2 regions of the Alteromonas sp. R7 genome follow, and region 2 is predicted to be linked to the other one. Evidence: riboswitches for the same ligand, from Rfam matches in the RefSeq annotation. Region 2 holds a riboswitch; the other holds the start of a gene.
What was found. Region 2 has a riboswitch for thiamine pyrophosphate ahead of thiC (phosphomethylpyrimidine synthase ThiC). Riboswitches for the same ligand answer to the same signal wherever they lie in the genome.

Region 1: another riboswitch for thiamine pyrophosphate. It lies ahead of AC0J2X_RS14625 (TonB-dependent receptor); the one in region 2 lies ahead of thiC (phosphomethylpyrimidine synthase ThiC).

Annotation. Positions count from the first base shown of each region.
Region 1 is NZ_JBVTQX010000009.1:1,496-10,056, forward strand. Features, by position in the region: gene AC0J2X_RS14615 (tRNA(Met) cytidine acetyltransferase TmcA domain-containing protein) at 1-1,024, opposite strand, end outside; gene AC0J2X_RS14620 (acyl-CoA thioesterase) at 1,084-1,509, shown strand; TPP riboswitch at 1,640-1,743, shown strand; gene AC0J2X_RS14625 (TonB-dependent receptor) at 1,799-3,889, shown strand; gene AC0J2X_RS14630 (hypothetical protein) at 3,907-4,170, shown strand; gene pnuC (nicotinamide riboside transporter PnuC) at 4,170-4,814, shown strand; gene AC0J2X_RS14640 (phosphotransferase) at 4,771-5,622, shown strand; tRNA gene AC0J2X_RS14645 (tRNA-Trp) at 5,834-5,910, shown strand; gene AC0J2X_RS14650 (hypothetical protein) at 6,218-6,946, shown strand; gene rimI (ribosomal protein S18-alanine N-acetyltransferase) at 6,955-7,455, shown strand; gene AC0J2X_RS14660 (hypothetical protein) at 7,585-7,881, shown strand; gene AC0J2X_RS14665 (DMT family transporter) at 8,110-8,561, shown strand, end outside.
Region 2 is NZ_JBVTQX010000007.1:222,777-231,337, reverse strand. Features, by position in the region: gene thiE (thiamine phosphate synthase) at 1-1,050, opposite strand, end outside; gene thiC (phosphomethylpyrimidine synthase ThiC) at 1,047-2,957, opposite strand; TPP riboswitch at 3,232-3,343, opposite strand; gene AC0J2X_RS13330 (heme biosynthesis HemY N-terminal domain-containing protein) at 3,455-4,630, opposite strand; gene AC0J2X_RS13325 (uroporphyrinogen-III C-methyltransferase) at 4,627-5,799, opposite strand; gene AC0J2X_RS13320 (uroporphyrinogen-III synthase) at 5,800-6,531, opposite strand; gene hemC (hydroxymethylbilane synthase) at 6,595-7,533, opposite strand; gene AC0J2X_RS13310 (GGDEF domain-containing protein) at 7,730-8,561, shown strand, end outside.

The sequences.
Region 1 (8,561 bases), on a different contig from region 2:
TGGCTATGATCCGGTATACATCCGGGAGGGGGATTGAAGCCGCTTCATCAACAATTACAACGTCATACTTTTCATCTTCTGTGGTATATAACAAGGCACTGTCAGGGGGCACCCATTTTACAATTCCAAACGTCGCTGTCTCATTCTTATCACCAAGGCTTAGTTGGGCTTGAATGTTAGCGGTGGATGGTTGTTGTGTTTTGACACCGGCTATTTCGTGCTGTTGAATACGTGAAAGCACGTTCTTCACATTATCGAACCGTTCACTGGTTAACAGTACATTTTTACCCTGTCTGATTAGGCTTTCAATGAATATACCTAATAATGATGACTTGCCTCTGCCTCTTGGGGCGGTAATCAGCGCGTTTAGTTTATTAAGTGAGTGTGCTTGATATAAACGACTGTATGCCTGCTCTTGCTCTTCTGATTTAAATAGTGAGCCTCTATAGACGTTTGATGTTACGCCTTGGCTAATGCGGTACATAGCCGTATCTGGAAGTGTGGTTTTTTCTTCAGTGTGAAATGCCACGTAGTCGTTGTTACGCAGGTGCTTTATAAAGCGTTCGAGGTATCGACTTTGTGTAAGCGTAAACCCCTCCGACAGGAACGAGACCGAAATATTGTTGACCCATTCACTCAATGCAGGGCAAATAAGTATTAAACAACCACTGCGTTTAACGATCCCCGCCACTGCCATCACGTCGCCAGGTTTGAATGAATCGCGACAGTCTAATGTGGCAATGTCACATTCGCTCCCCAGTACTTGTTTGCGGTTCTTTCCCTTAAGTGTATCGCCAGCAAAATTCACAACGCTTATAGATGAAACTTCATCTACAAAGGCTTGAACGCTACGTATGGCAGCTTCACAAAAATCATCATTGCCAGATATTACAAGCATTCTCCGGTGAAGCGGGCAAGTCACGTTTGATAAGTGTGAAGCGTGAGAGCTTTTTTTGCAGCCATTTTCGCCGCTATTTTCAAAGTAGGGGGCTAATAGCCATTCGCGTAATTGAGTTAGCGCCATGAATCAGTTTTTTCGGTATAATCTAACGCTATAGTAGCGATTTATTATGAGGAATTCGAATGCGCTTTCTTTCTCGGCGTCTAGTTATGCCAAACGACCTTAATTACGCCAATTCTTTGTTCGGTGGCCGCGCGTTAGAATGGATAGACGAAGAAGCTGCAATTTGGGCTATTTGTCAGCTAGAAACTAATTGCTTGGTAACTAAGCATATTGGTGAAATTAGTTTCGAATCACCGGCTATGCAGGGTGATATCGTAGAGTTTGGTCTAGAAACTAAAGCTGTAGGCCGTACGTCTATTACCGTAAGCTGCTTGGTACGCAACAAAGCAACCAAGAAAACCATCTGTTTTGCAGACGATATCGTTTTCGTAAAGGTTGACCCTGATACGCGTCAACCAACCGCACACGGCAAAACGTTGGAAGGTTTAAAAGCACAAACTGACGATGAAGTACGTCGCCTAAATATGAATATTGACGCTGAATAGCCCTAAGCTTTCAACGCCTTATATCATATATAAAACCTTACGTTAGCTTAACGTCTTATCTGCTTGACGGCGTGTATCGAACTGGTAGACTCCGTCGCAGAAGTTGAGTTTGCTAGTTTTAGCAGCGCAACACTATACCAAGGGGTGTCCGTTTTCGGTCTGAGATCCACATTCGTGGGAACCCTTAAACCTGATCCGGATAATACCGGCGTAGGGATGGTTCACAATATAGCCTTATCACCTGCCGTTAGACCCGGATCTTTTTTCTTAAATAAGAATAAGAGATCCCATGTATAAAACACTTTTCACACTTTCACTGCTTGCTAGTTCCGTTGCGGCCTATGCGCAACAAACCAATGTAAGTAACACTTCAGATAGCACGCCATCAGATATTGAGCGCGTCATCGTATCTGGTGATTTTCGTCAAACTACACTCGACCAGTTAAGTGCTAGCGCGACCATTTTAGATCAAGAGCGTCTTCGCAGTAGACAGCCGAGCCATATCGACAGTGTGCTAAACAGTATTCCAAACGTAAACTTTGCAGCTGGTGCGTCTCGCGGCCGCTTCGTGCAAATTCGCGGTATTGGAGAGCGTAGTCAGTTCGCCGAGCCTATCAATCCTTCTGTAAGCTTTATCGTCGATGAATTTGATTTTTCAGGCCTTGCTGCGGCAGGTCTTATTTTTGATACTAAACAACTAGAGGTATATCGCGGACCTCAGGCTACCTTATACGGCACAGGTGCATTGGCCGGAGCGGTTAAACTCTCCAGTAATGACGTGGGTAGCGACGCCCCAGACTACGTTGAAGCCCGCATTGGGAACAAAGAGAGTTACCGTATTGAAGGCGCCACTGGTGATGATATCAACACGGATTGGGGCTATCGTGTTGCGCTGGTTCATAATCGCAGTGATGGCTTTGTAGAAAATACGTTCTTAAATAGAAGCGATACCGCGAATATCGATGAAACCGCACTGCGCTTTGCCGTTGAAGGCAGTGTAGATGAGCGAACCACACTAGCGCTTACTTATCGCTGGTACGATATCGATAACGGTTACGATGCATTCTCGCTAGACAATGACAACAAAACGCTGTCTGATGAACCTGGATTTGACGAACACCAAACCCACGCTGTTAGCGCGCGCTCTACAACCAATACAGCAGCGGGCGACTTTATTCTAATTGCCACCCATGCTTCTCACAATATTGCTTATGGATACGATGAAGACTGGACATTCACAGGGTTTCACCCGTGGGGTTATACGTCTTTTGACGCCTATTATCGCGATGTAGAAACACAGACCGGAGAGATGCGTTTCGTGTCATCTGACAGTGCCGCACTTTTTGATGGTATGACTGACTGGACAATAGGCGTATTTTATAAAAGCACGGAAGAAAAGCTGCTGCGTCAGTACACTTATTTGGATAGTGACTTTGCCAGTGAATACACGCCTACGACGACCGCTATATATGCTCAGACTGAAAGTCGTTTGAACGAAAATTTAGTACTTGTAGCAGGGTTAAGAGTAGAAAACTACGATTTTGATTACGCTGATAACAACCAGCTCACTCGCGCGTTCGACACCACCATGGTAGGCGGGAAAGTCGCGCTTCAGTATACACAGGGCGATCACTTCTATTACGGCAGTATTTCACGCGGATATAAAGGGGCAGGCTTTAACCCCGACAGCCGCGTGAATGACAATCAGCGATTCTTCGACGAAGAGTATAACTGGAACTACGAAGTAGGCGTTAAGGGCCCATTACTTACGCCTGACCTAATTGCTCGTGCTGCAATTTTCTATATGGATAGAAAAGATACTCAGGTGAGCGATTTTGACGTTATCACTCGTGATGACGGTACGGCAGGGTTCGTAGATATTATTGATAATGCTGATTTAGGAACAAACAAAGGAGCCGAGCTGGAGCTTAGCTGGATTGCTAGTGATGCATGGCAGCTTGATGCAAGTGTTGGTTACCTAAGCGCTACCTTTGAAGGGTATACGCTTGCAGACGGTACTGAAGTGTCTGAGCAAAGACAGGCTCAATCACCTAAGTGGACCGCAAACCTGTATAGTGAGTACGCACTTACAGATAACATGCTTTTGCGTGTAGATGTAGATTACAAAAGCGAATACCGTTTTTCTGACGGCCATGATGTAACCTCGCCAAGTACTACGCTGGTTAATTCGGAGATTGTGATGTTACACGGTGATTGGCAGACATCACTGTGGGTACAAAATGCGTTTGATCGTGAGTACTACACCCGTGGATTCGGTGGTTTCAGCAACGACCCTCGCGATGAGTATGCCTTCGATGAGCCATATTACCAAATAGGTAACGGTCGTCAGTTTGGCGTTACTGTTAAGTACGCGTTTTAAAATAAAAGGAAACAGACATGCAAGTTATGGTTGAACTGTCGTTGTACCCATTGGTTAACGAATACATTCCACCTATTCAAGATTTCATTGATAGGTTAAATAGCTATAGTGATATTGCAGTTTCAACAAGTTCAACCAGCACGCAGGTTACAGGTGACTATGGTGTGGTTATGAAAGTACTTGGTGAAGAAATGCAAAGGACCCATGAAGAAGTGGGGCAGGCTATTTTCGTTGCTAAGTTTTTAAATTTTGATGCCATGCAATCTAGAAAATCATCTTAATGGCTAACTTTTTTTCTGAGTTCACTTCTCAAATTGCCGCTACTTCACTGTTAGAGTGGGTAGCGGTTGTCCTCGCTATTGCCTATGTGCTGTTAGCCGCAAAACAGAACAGCTGGTGTTGGCTGTGCGCCTTTGTGAGTACCGCAATTTACACCTGGCTATTTTGGCAGGTGACTTTGCCATTTCAGTCTGCGCTTAACTTCTTTTATATGATAATGGCGGGATACGGTTATTATCAGTGGTCGAAAGGGGCGGAAGACGGCGATGTTAAGCCAGTGCTTCATTGGCCTCTCTGGGCTCATTTGCTCATTGTGCCGAGTATGTTATTGCTCGCTTGGGTTCTGTCTGAGGTGGCAGGCTCACAGTTCAATAGTGAGTACCTACTATTAGATGCGAGCATTAATTTATTGAGTGTAGTCACAACATTTATGGTGGCGCATAAAATCCTGCAAAACTGGGTTTATTGGTTTTTCATCAATTTAGCGTCCGCCTATTTATACCTGCAAGTGGGTTATGCATTATCTGCTTGCCTGTTCTTAGGCTATGTTGGTTTTGCGGTATTTGGGTATTACCAGTGGCTAGTACAATATAAAAAACAAGGTGAACAGGTTGGATATCATCGCCACGCTGCAAAAGGCGCTTAATCTTAGCGACAGTGCGAAAATTTCGTCACACCCTGCTGGAGCGGTAAATCACGTTTACCGCGTTCAAGAGCTCGCAGATAGTCAGTTACCCTTGACTGCAAATAACCTTCAAAGTAGTGGGCAACCAAAGTCGGATCATAACCCTGTCGACTTAGCGGTGAAATGGATGGGCGATGATGACTTTAGTGGGGTTAATCGTGCGCACCAATTTGCTTTGCAGCAACAGCTTTATAGGTTGGGAGTAGCGCCGCAACCTATATGGTTAAGCGATGATGAAACCATCTGGGTTGAGCAGTGGCTAGAGCACAGTGAAAGTGCGACGCTTTCAATGCTTGAGCTGGCCAACACCCTCGCTCGTATTCATTCTTTGCCCATTACCGCTAGGCCATTAGATTTAGCATCAAGATGGCAGCATTATATTAATGTTGCACAGCTCGATATGAGCAGTGAGCTTTATCTAAAAGCCCAATCATTGCGGAAACAAGTAATAAAAAGTGAACAAGACGATGACGACTATGTGTTATGTCATAATGACTTGCTAACTAATCACTTATTACTGAGCGCAGATAACTCACTCAAAATTATTGATTGGGAATATGCCGCCATGGGAAACCGCTACTTCGATTTAGCAAGTTGCTGCCTTATCAATAAACTTGAAATCAATGAAAGTAGAGAGCTCGTTAAGCATTACGCCAAGCTAATGAATATCGATGAGCACGACGCGATAGCGAAATTTGATCTGCACACCGAGATTGTCGCTATCACTAATGACCTGTGGTTTGCTGCGCTTAACGCCAATAAGGTCTAATTGTCATAAACTGCTCCGCATTTAAAAGTGACGCTGTATAGAAGTCGGTTTAAAAGCGGGCAATAAGACAAAACACAGGTGATGGATAAAGCCTATTTGGTGTTATTCGATTGAAAAAACAGCGCATTGCGTGTTAATTAAGCATGCAGTGCATGGTAGTGATAAAAAGGCTTTACCTTTTTAATGTCATCCGTATAATGCACAGCGCGCTAGGGGTGTAGTTCGAATTGGTAGAACAGCGGTCTCCAAAACCGATGGTTGGGGGTTCGAGTCCCTCCACCCCTGCCACTTTCTCTTCTTGTGAACGTTTACGTTCAAATTCTAAATCGTTTCTTTGTTAAATTCTTCTTAAATTTTTTTGGTTTCTGTTGCTAGTGCTTAATTTGCTGCAGCTGTTTTATTTCCTCTTATACCAAGGGCTAGGCATTATAAATTCGCGAATAATACTTAAGAATCAACGCTTATGAATTAACGCTTGAGCATTAAACTGCAGGTACAATCCGAGCAAAAGAACGCGATAGTTATTCAACCAAGCCTGCAACTTTAGTAAACTAAACAAATACAATGAACTATCCACGTTAGGTGTTTTTGCGCAATGTCTCTTACTTCATATCAGCAGGCGGTTTTACAGGAAATGGGGATCCCGGTTTGGATCACCAAAGACGCCTACACTGAGCTAAAGCAGGAAGACCAAGCGAAACAAAACAACGCCAATGCAGCACAACGCAACGTCGGCAGTACAAATAGTTCATCGACACAGTTACCCTACAGCCAAAACGCTCAAACCAATAAGCCGCCTTCAAAGCCAATATCTCAAGAAGAAAAGCAATCACGGCTTGCTCAGTTGCGGGCAAATGTTGGCAGTAGCACGAAAGATAAGGCTAAGCCTAAAGACGGCGGGGCAGCAAAACTTTCCACACCTGGCGGGTCGCACAATGACGGGAAAGCAGGGCAAACCGAAACAGGTGCTTCACAGTCACACAACATTTCGCCGTCTTTCGACAATGCGGTTACCTCGCAAGAGTCTTTAACAAAGTCTATTGGCGCAAAAGGGCCGGTATCGCCTGAAGGTATCCCGTTAAGTGCCGAACAGAAAGCTAAATCACAGCAATGGCTGAAGGACTTGCAGCTAGCCTGTGTTCAGTTGGGTATACCGTCACAGTGGGCTAGCACCATAATGATTGGCCGTACGCTATCGGTAACCGAAACGGCCATTATATTGCCAGCCACACCGCTAAAACTCTCAACTGTGCAGAAACGGGAACTGTGGGCGCAGCTTATCAGCGCAGCACGCGAATTAAACCACTCCGCTAACGGCCAGTAGTCGCGTCGATGAAGTTAACAATCGTACCGCCACAAGGCTTTAACGAGCACATTGAACTTGCGCATGCTATCCATCAAGAGGCACAAGTGTCGCCTTGGAAACTAAGTACCTTCGCGGATTGTTTCACCAAACCCTATTACGGGGTGTTTGCCTTTGAAAATGACAAGATTGTTGGCTATGCCATCATGCTTGAAGTCGTTGATGAAGCTACGCTGATGGATATTGCGGTAGACAGTGGCGCAAGAGGCAAGGGGGTAGGTCGCGCTTTAGTTGATTTTGTCATTGAGACATCGGTAAAAAATGCAATGCGTGAAATGTGGCTAGAAGTGCGTGAAAGTAACCATACTGCTATTGCGCTTTATGAGAGCTCGGGGTTTGAGCATATAGAAACCCGCAAAAATTATTACACCGTAAAAAATAATGATGACGGGCATGACAAGAGTAATGGAAACAGCGCACAAAAAGAAAACGCTAAAATCATGAAGTGGACAAACCCCACCTTGGCCTAGTGTTTGTATTCCTAGGCATATACGTTTCGCGTATATCAAAGCACTATCTGAACTCAGCATACGCTTCCCAGCTTATAGTAGCGCGTGTTTAAATCGCATCACGTTCTCTTCACCTAAGGTAGAATCAGCATGGCTAAAGTGCTCAACAAAGCGATAGTCTCATCGAAGCGATTTGCTATTAATGTGGTTACCTACAAAGAGGGTCATAGCGTGTTAGAGCATAATGACCCTATGGGCAGCGGGCGTTACTTTAAATTTAATGTAGTACTAAAAAAGCCGAAGCGCGGCGGTCAATTTTGGGCAGAGAAAGTCATCTTTAATCTCTTTAACCGCATTTACTTTTTTCGGCCAGATAAGTACATGCACAGCGTAAGCAAAATAGAAAGAGGTGAGCGGAAGCTGCTGTCAGTTGCATTGTACCTGTAGGTCAAAGTGTTTATCAGTGATTAACCACCCGTATAGCAAAGTTTCCACAAGGTTTTAAAAAGTTGACCATTTGGTCGATAAATTGGCGTGTATACACGGTCAGGAAGGTTTTAATCCCTTGCTAATTCACTTATATTTGCGCCCTTAAAATTCTCCGCCTACATTCAGCTTACCGGGCGGTAGAAACTTCTCTTAACGCAGTTCGTGTAATTGGATTTTTTAAAACGCATGTCTTCATCATCGGTGGCGGAAAAAGAGCAATCAAAAGGCATTAAAATGCTTTTGGTTGCGGTGTTGTGTTTAGGACTTAACTGGCCAGGCATGAAGTTAGGGCTTGAGATTGTAGGGCCTGTATGGATGGTGTGCTTGCGCTTTTTGTTAAGTCTTCCTGTACTTGCGCTGTTTGTACTTATCACCAAAAAACGTTTACCGGTGCTCAATCGTAAAGATCGCTCGGTGGTGTTTGTCGTTGCCTTTTTCCAGTTTATCCTATCAATGGGGCTTATTACTGTCTCACTGCAGTTTATTCCTGCCGGCACGGCCAGTATTCTTATTTACACTACACCGCTTTGGATGCTGCTTATCGACACTCTATGGTATCGGCAGCGTCCGCCTTCTAAGCGATTAATTCTAACCGGTATATCTACCATTGGCTGTGCAATGATTTTATTTGCTTCGGG
Region 2 (8,561 bases):
GGCTATCCATTGCACGCTATCCACTACAGGGTAGATGCCTAAATGAGTATGAGTAAGTGCAGGAAAGTGGCCTTCTTTACAAGACGAGGCTTCAAGAAGGGTATCCTTATCCCGCTCTTTTTCATTGGCAGTGGCACCACGTTGGTGAAAGGTCACCAGCGGAAAGCTCTCTGGTTTTGCGGGAAAGCCGTTGGTTCGTGCAAAGTAGGCGGTTAATTCGTTACTTATGGCGTTTGCGTTAGCCGCTGCGCATTGCTTTGGTAGTGTATGGCCACGAACTTCGCTGACGTAAGCATTAGCAAGCGTAAGTGCGTCTTCAATGCAGTAGTCGTGCACAATGAATGCCGCTAATGCGCTGGCTAACATACAGCCTGTGCCGCGAAGGTTGCCGTTAGCGTATTTCAGCTGGCTAAAACGAAGAGTGTGAGAGGCACAAACAAAAATATCGCTTACATTTTTTTGCCAGTGGGCGTGACCGCCCTTAACGTAAACGCTCTTTGCGCCTTTACCCCTTAGCCGATTGATTGCATTTAGCAAGCTCGCTTCATCAACAACTGGCAAATGGGTGAGCCACGCAAGCTCATCGATATTTGGCGTAACGATATCTACTGTATTCAACAGTTCGTCAACTACGCTTTCGCTTAACTCACTCAGCACGCCACCTGACGAGGTAGACAGTACAGGGTCCCATACAACGAAGGGGCGAGGGTTAGATGTTTTTTGAATACGTGCACACAACAACAGCGCTTGCTCATCATTAGCAATAGCGCCAATTTTAATAGCGCGTGGCGGGGTATCTTCAAACAGCACCTGCCACTGCTGATTTAATGCCGACGCGCACATGCTTTCCTTACTAAGCATGATTGAGTTGGATTGCACGGTAAGTTGTGTAGTGAGCACACAAGCATGGATGTTCAGATCGGCCAATGTAATGGCGTCGCGGGTAACGCCCGCACCACCGCTACAGTCCACACCTCCCACACACCACACTACAGGAAGTGCAGTGGTGAGGTTGTTGGATGCAGGGTTTATGGACGCTTTCGCCATCATGGTAGCTCTACCTTGCTATCTGCAGTGTGATAAAGCTCTGCGCCAGACTGATTGAATGCCTGGGCCATCTCTTTCATGCCTTTTTCTTTCTCAAACTCTTGCTGCTCTGCTTTTTTAGCCACATCGCGCACTTCCTGAGAAATTTTCATGCTGCAAAATTTAGGGCCGCACATAGAGCAGAAATGCGCAACTTTGCCAGACGCCTGCGGCAAGGTTTCATCGTGATAAGCGCGCGCAGTATGCGGGTCGAGAGCTAAATTGAACTGATCTTCCCACCTGAATTCAAAGCGTGCTTTCGACATGGCGTTGTCGCGAATTTGTGCACCTGGGTGTCCTTTTGCCAAGTCGGCAGCGTGGGCTGCAATTTTGTAGGTGATCAGCCCCTGTTTAACGTCTTCTTTGTTAGGTAGGCCTAAATGCTCTTTAGGTGTTACATAGCACAGCATTGCGCAGCCATACCAACCGATCATGGCGGCACCTATACCTGAAGTGAAGTGATCGTAGCCAGGAGCGATATCGGTGGTGAGGGGGCCAAGGGTATAAAACGGCGCTTCGTGGCAATGCTTAAGCTGCTCTTCCATGTTCGCTTTAATCATATGCATTGGCACATGCCCCGGGCCTTCAATCATTACCTGAACATCGTACTCCCATGCAATTTTCGTCAGCTCTCCAAGGGTACGTAATTCAGAGAATTGCGCGTCGTCGTTAGCGTCAGCTACGCTACCAGGGCGCAGGCCATCACCTAGCGACAGCGCCACATCGTACTTAGCGCAAATTTCGCAAATATCGTGAAAGTGCTCATACAGAAAGCTTTGTTGGTGGTGGCTTAAGCACCACTTTGCCATTATCGAACCGCCGCGCGATACAATGCCGGTTACCCGCTTTGCGGTAAGGTGTACGTACTCAAGCAGCACGCCAGCGTGAATGGTGAAGTAGTCTACGCCTTGTTCAGCTTGCTCAATTAGGGTGTCTTTAAACATCTCCCACGTTAAATCTTCGGCTACACCGTTTACTTTTTCTAGCGCTTGATAGATGGGGACGGTGCCAAGAGGAACAGGACTGTTTCGCAGCAGCCACTCTCGGGTTTCGTGAATGTTTCTGCCGGTAGATAAATCCATGATGGTATCGGCGCCCCAGCGCGTTGACCACACCAGCTTTTCTACCTCTTCTTCAATAGACGAGGTGACTGCTGAATTACCAATGTTTGCGTTAATCTTTACTAGAAAGTTACGCCCTATAATCATTGGTTCCAACTCGGGGTGATTGATGTTGCATGGAATAATGGCGCGGCCTGCGGCCACTTCCTGGCGTACAAATTCAGGCGTGATGGTATCGGGTAAATTCGCACCAAAGTGTTCGCCTTTGTGCTGCTGCGTCAGTTCGGCATCTTTAATGGCCTGGCGACCCATATTCTCGCGAATGGCAATGTATTCCATTTCAGGAGTAATAATGCCCTGTCTTGCGTAGTGAAGCTGGGTTACGTTTTTGCCTGCTTTTGCTTTTAGTGGTTTGCGGCTGCGAATAAAGCGGAAATCTTCGGTAAATATGTCGTTTTCTCGCTCTTTTGCAAAGCTTGACGAAACGCCCTCTAATTCAAGGGTATCGCTACGCTCTTCAATCCACTTTTGGCGAAGCGGAGCTAGGCCTTTGTGCACATCTATGTTTTCTTGTGGGTCGCCGTAGGGGCCTGAAGTGTCGTAAACAGGAATGGGCGGATTTGGTTCTAAAATAGGGTTGTCTTCTGTTCCACCCACTAAACGGTCGTGTTGGTGAATAAGGCGCATGGCCACACGAATATCGTCACGGCTGCCACACTCGTAGTGGCGTGTTGAATTTGGGTAAGCTTCGCCCGCAAGTTCATTAATGAATTGTTGTGCTTGTTGGCGCTGTTCGCGTCTGTTCGACATAGCATTTTACCTTGTAAATTTAGGTTCTAAAAATGCTTGTCAGGAGTGAAGGAGAATACAAAGTGGAAGTGTAGAGGGAAACAATCCCGTTACTTTAGCGAGATTGTTGGTAAAGGTTCTGGTGATTGCAGCCCTTTACACCGTTGATGTTGACTTGGCGATAAACTTGAACAGTTTACCTTGAGTGACGAGCAGCACCGGAATGGGTGTGTCTGTATCATCAACAGCAAAACAACTTCGCTTCACAACGCTAAACCACGGTTTAACATTGTGCACATTGTATTTTCTTGTTCCCTTCGCAGGTATTAGCCTGATCAGGTTCTACGGATCCCACTTTCGCGGTCTCAGCTTACTGGGTTACCAGTGAAGCACTCCGACAAGTTGTTTAAGTCAATTCGGGTTGTTGTTGAAACAACCCGAATTGAGAATTCCTTTTTACTATATCTTCAATTTTACGGGTAATACAAGTACTACCAGAAAGCTAAATGAATATTCATCTAGCTGGCTAGCTGCTGACCTTCCTTGTAAAGCTGAAGTGCAGTGGCTGTGTCGTGCTTGCGTTCGCTAATTGCAGACAGCAGCAATAAGTCTTCTTTGCGCGACTTCATTTTAGTGGCTTTAAGCAGCGCTTTTTCCGCCAACACATCATCGCCTGAGTTAAATGCAACTTGGCCTAGCGTGGAGTATAGCGACACGTTTTCTTCGTCTTGCTTTATCCAGCTTTCAAGCAGTCGTAGTGATGGCGATGCATCAGGAATATTAAGCTGCGTGAACAGCGGAAACAGGGCGCTATTCGGGCCACGTTTTTGCCATTCAACTAGCAAATTCTGTGCGTCGGCATGCATACCTTGGTCAAGCAACTGTTGAATGTAAGCCGCGCGGTAAGCATCGTCGTGACGAAGCTTGCGGGGTAGGGTTTCCCAATATGATTTAAGCTCGACAGCGCCTTGCTTACTGGCAATTTCCGCAAACTTACCTTTGGCAATACGCTGGCTCCATGTAGTGTAGTCTGCTTTGGGCAATGCTTTACGCCAGCCTGACAAATTTTCTTGAAGTACTTGCCATTTACCTAGCTTGGCAAGAATTTGCGCTTTTAACTGCACAACCTGCTTGTTCTCGCGCTCTTGCTCGTCAAGTTCGTTAAGTTTCTCTAGTGCCGCATCGTATTTTTCTTCAGCCATATCAATACGCGCGTGCATGACCGTTGCGGCTACTTTCGCTTTTGGAAAGTCAGTTGCCTGAACAAGGAAATAACGGGCTTTGGCTAAATCGTTATTGGCAAAAGCAATTTGCGCTGACGCCAAATAGTTAACGCCTTCGAAATCGCCGTTGGTGGTTTTGCTTAGCGCCTTTTGAGCCGTATCAAAATCACCTGCAGCCATTGCGTGTAAGCCGTCGTAAAACGCACGCTTACGTTTGCGCTCACCTAAGGTGCCAAACCATTTATGTGAACCTGTGATCAGGCTTAACGCCCACAATACAAGTCGAGATAGTACGTACCAGGCAATGACGGCACCTATCACTAAAATACAAAAGCTAATCACCGTCATTTCAACAGCGGTGTTACCCAGTGATATGAGTACGTAGCCCTTATCGCCTAACAACATCGGGCCAACAATTAGTGCAACAACGAATGCGGCTAATACCGCAAGGGCAATAGCTAACCATTTCATAGTGCACTTGCTCCTTGTCCGAACACTTGCTTAACGCGGCTATCCAATAGACGCTCTAGCGGTTTTTGTGACACTAGCTCTGTAGGTATTGGGCGCGATACATCAGTAGCAATGAGGTTTTGTAGTGCATCTACAAAGCCCGTTACTTGGCTTTTTTCTGTGTCGAACTTTTCAATAATTAACGTTTGAGCGTATTGAAGCGACTGGCTGTAAAGCCCTGCATCGCCCTGAAGCGCGGCGGTTTGCGCGTGCATAAGCTGCAGACGAAGTTGTTCTTTTGCTAAAAACTGCGCTTCCAGTGAAAGCACCGGTTCAACCGGGCCTTCAATGGTTTTTACGGTAAGAAAATCGTTCACCAGTGAACGCCACACCTTTGCAAGGTTCTCTTGCCAGTCGTCAGTAGACTGCGATAAGGTCGTGTCTTCTGCATTAGCGTCTTGTGGTTTTTCAAAGGTATCAAGTGGTAGCTTATCTATTTGCGCTATCATGCCTGTAAGCGCAAGGGCTACGGAACTTTGTGATACAGGGTTAAGCTGTTGAAGTGTTTGAATGTCTTCAGCGAGTGTTGCGCGAACCGGAAGTACCGATGGGTCGGCCAACGACTTTAAGCGTTTATCTGCGTTAACTAGCAGCAAAATTGCTGTGCGTACGTCGTTTTCCAACCAAAGCTTTCTGCCTGCCATGCGAACTAAGTAATCAGCTTCAGCAATGAGCCAGTCTGCCGGGCGGCGACCTTCCATATTATTTAGTTGCTCAAGCGTCGATTCAGCTTGCAGCGTCAGCTTTTCGTTTTGCGCTTTTAACTCGGCTACCGTGCTTTCTAACGTCTGGTTGGTGCGAGCTACTTTGTCGATAGAGGCAACAAGACCAGCGCGCTCACGCTCAATAGTGTTTAGCTGAGAGGTCGTCGTTTGAAGTGCAGATTCAGAGTCCTTGCTTGCCGACTGTTGCTGCATGTAATACCAGTAACCTGCGCCAGCCATACCAAGCACAATAAGGAAAAGGATGATTACAACAAACCACAGTAGACCATTTCCCGACGATTTCTTTTTAGCAGCACCCGATGGTGTTGATTCACTGTGCGTGGCAGAAGATTCGATAACGTCTTTTTTAGCTTCCACTTTCACGAGTTCCTCTTTTTGTGGGCTACTTTCATTGTTGTTGGCCATTCAATACTCCCAGTTATCCTTTACCCAGGCGATGAGTGCCTGATCGGTGGCTCGCTGACAAACCGCTACCTCTTTAATGCCTTGGCTAGTAAGGGTTTTGGCAATTCGGTCGCTCACTGTTAACCATTTAATAGATTTAAGTGCTTGGCCAAATTGCGCAATTAGTTGCAGTGCCATTGCTTCGCTTGTAGCGATAATGCCGCTAACTTCGCCCATTTTCCACCGTTTTGTGTAAATTGGGCTTGTAAGTTGCTCTCTCTTATAAACGCAAAAGCTATTCACTAAAATACCTTTTTCGTCTAATCCAGTGGCTATGGCGTCGCGCCCACCTTCACCCTTAATGATAACGACATGCTGACAGTTTGCCTCATTAAGTTGGTGCATTGCCAGTATACCTTCGGATGTATGGGCTTCGGGAATAGCAACCTGCGCCGATGAAAACGCCTGAAGTCCCGCTTGTAATTTTCGTGCAGTGGCATCGCCCACAGCTATGATCAATGGTAATTCGTTAGCCGTTTCGCGTAAGCCTTCAATAACGGTGTCTACAGCATATACGCTGGTAACAACAATTGCGTTTACTGCATTTGACGCTAAAAATTCTGCAGCAGCTTTTCTTTCAGACGAAATATCAATGATGTTAGACGTGGCAACGCCTACCGCGTCAATTCCGGCTTTTTCAAAGGCAGAAGCACTTGCTTTTAACTTTGGCAGTGGGCGTGTAAACAGCAACATACTATCGAATTTTCATCCTTTTATTTTACTGCGTAAACCTGCACGCATTCGACAAACTATAACTTAGTTATAAAGCGCCTTTAAGATTTCACCGGCACCTTGCTCAAGAAGGGATTCCGCAACTTCAACACCAATATCTGCGGCTTTTTCTCGCGACGCTGTAGCAGAAGCAAAGAGCAGTTCTGAACCATCTGGCTTACCAACCATGCCGGTTAGTGTCAGCACATCGCCATCAAGCGTGGCAAAGCTACCAATAGGTACTTGGCAGCCGCCTTCCAATCTCTCGTTCATGGCGCGTTCCGCAGTAACGCGTGTATTGGTGTCCGTATGGTTCAGCGCCTGTAGCAACTTAATTAGCTCTTCATCGTCGTTACGGCACTCAATACCTACGGCACCTTGTCCAACGGCGGGTAGTGAAATATCAGCGGGTAACGGCATGCGAATACGAGATTCCATTTCAAGGCGAATAAGGCCAGCAGAAGCTAAGATAATGGCGTCGTACTCATCTGCGTCTAGCTTGGCTAGACGAGTATTCACGTTTCCGCGCAGGTCCTTGATGATAAGGTCAGGGCGATACTTGCGAATTTGGCACTGTCTGCGAAGGCTAGACGTACCTACTACTGCGCCCTGGGGTAGGGCATCTAAACTGTCGTGGTTATTTGAAACAAAAGCGTCGAACGGGTTTTCTCGCTCACAAATAGCGTGAAGGCCAAAACCTTCAGGAAATTCAACCGGTACGTCTTTCATAGAGTGCACGGCAATATCGGCACGGCCTTCAAGCATGGCAATTTCAAGCTCTTTTATGAAAAGTCCTTTACCACCAATTTTCGCCAGAGGTGTATCTAAAATTTTGTCGCCCTGCGTGCTCATAGGCACAAGCTCAACGGTCATTGACGGATAATGCTCCAACAATTTTGCCTTCACATACTCTGCTTGCCAAAGCGCTAAAGCACTTTTTCTAGTAGCAATTCGAACGGTGCGGGTAGTGTTGAGGTGACTCATGGCTATTCCAAACTATATTAAAAGAAACTAAAACGATGTATCACAAAACGTCATACGATATACCCCGTAGTATACGCATTTTCTGTATTAATGTTTGAAATTAGGCGCAGTTTTCTCCTTGGTTATTATTAGACATTCAGTCTATGCTGAAAGGAATAATGGTCAATTAGTTTTAAATGCGGAGATAAGTCTTTTTATGGACAGTTCGTCGTTGCGTCAATTACTTAGAAGTGCTCAGCAAGATGAAGCGGAAGCAAAACGAAGGCGCTTAACGCTATATTTCATATCTTATGTTGGTGGCACCATTATGGCGTTTATGGCGTGGATCAACATGGGCACAAACAACCCATTGCTCGTTGGAACGCTGGCGGGGTCAGCTGCTTTTGTGTACGCCAATGTGGCGTTATCCCATATGTTCCCTCGCGTCGATGTCTTCTATTATTTAGCAGGCTTAGTGGTAGCATTTACCATAAACGGCTTGGTTTATACCGGCGGGCTCAATAACACTGGGCTTTATTTTATTTTTCCCCTGCTTTTTATTCAGATAGTTGTTGTGCGTTTCAAGCCCGCCATGGTTTACGTAGCAGTAACCATGGGTATCGCTATTTTTATGCTCTACAATCAAGAAAAAATAGTGGCTGAGTACCCAGCAGAGCATGTTTCCCGCTTCTTAATCGCTACGTTCTGTTTTATTTGCGTCGCCTTTATAGGTGAAAATTTCTGGCATCAAAGCAGAAAAGAAATGCTGCGTGAAAATTTAGAGCGCATGCGTCAGGCTAATACCGATCCGCTTACAAAACTTCCTAACCGGCGATTCCTTGAGGCTGTTTTTTTTGAACGCGCAATGCAAGATCCCGGTGCTCATTTCCCTTTAAGTGCGGTGGTGGTAGATATTGACCATTTCAAAACAATCAACGATACCTATGGCCACGATATTGGTGACGAAGTGCTTATACATATCACTCGCCTAATGAAAGAAGCAGTAAGAACTACTGACGTGGTGGCAAGAACCGGTGGTGAAGAGTTTT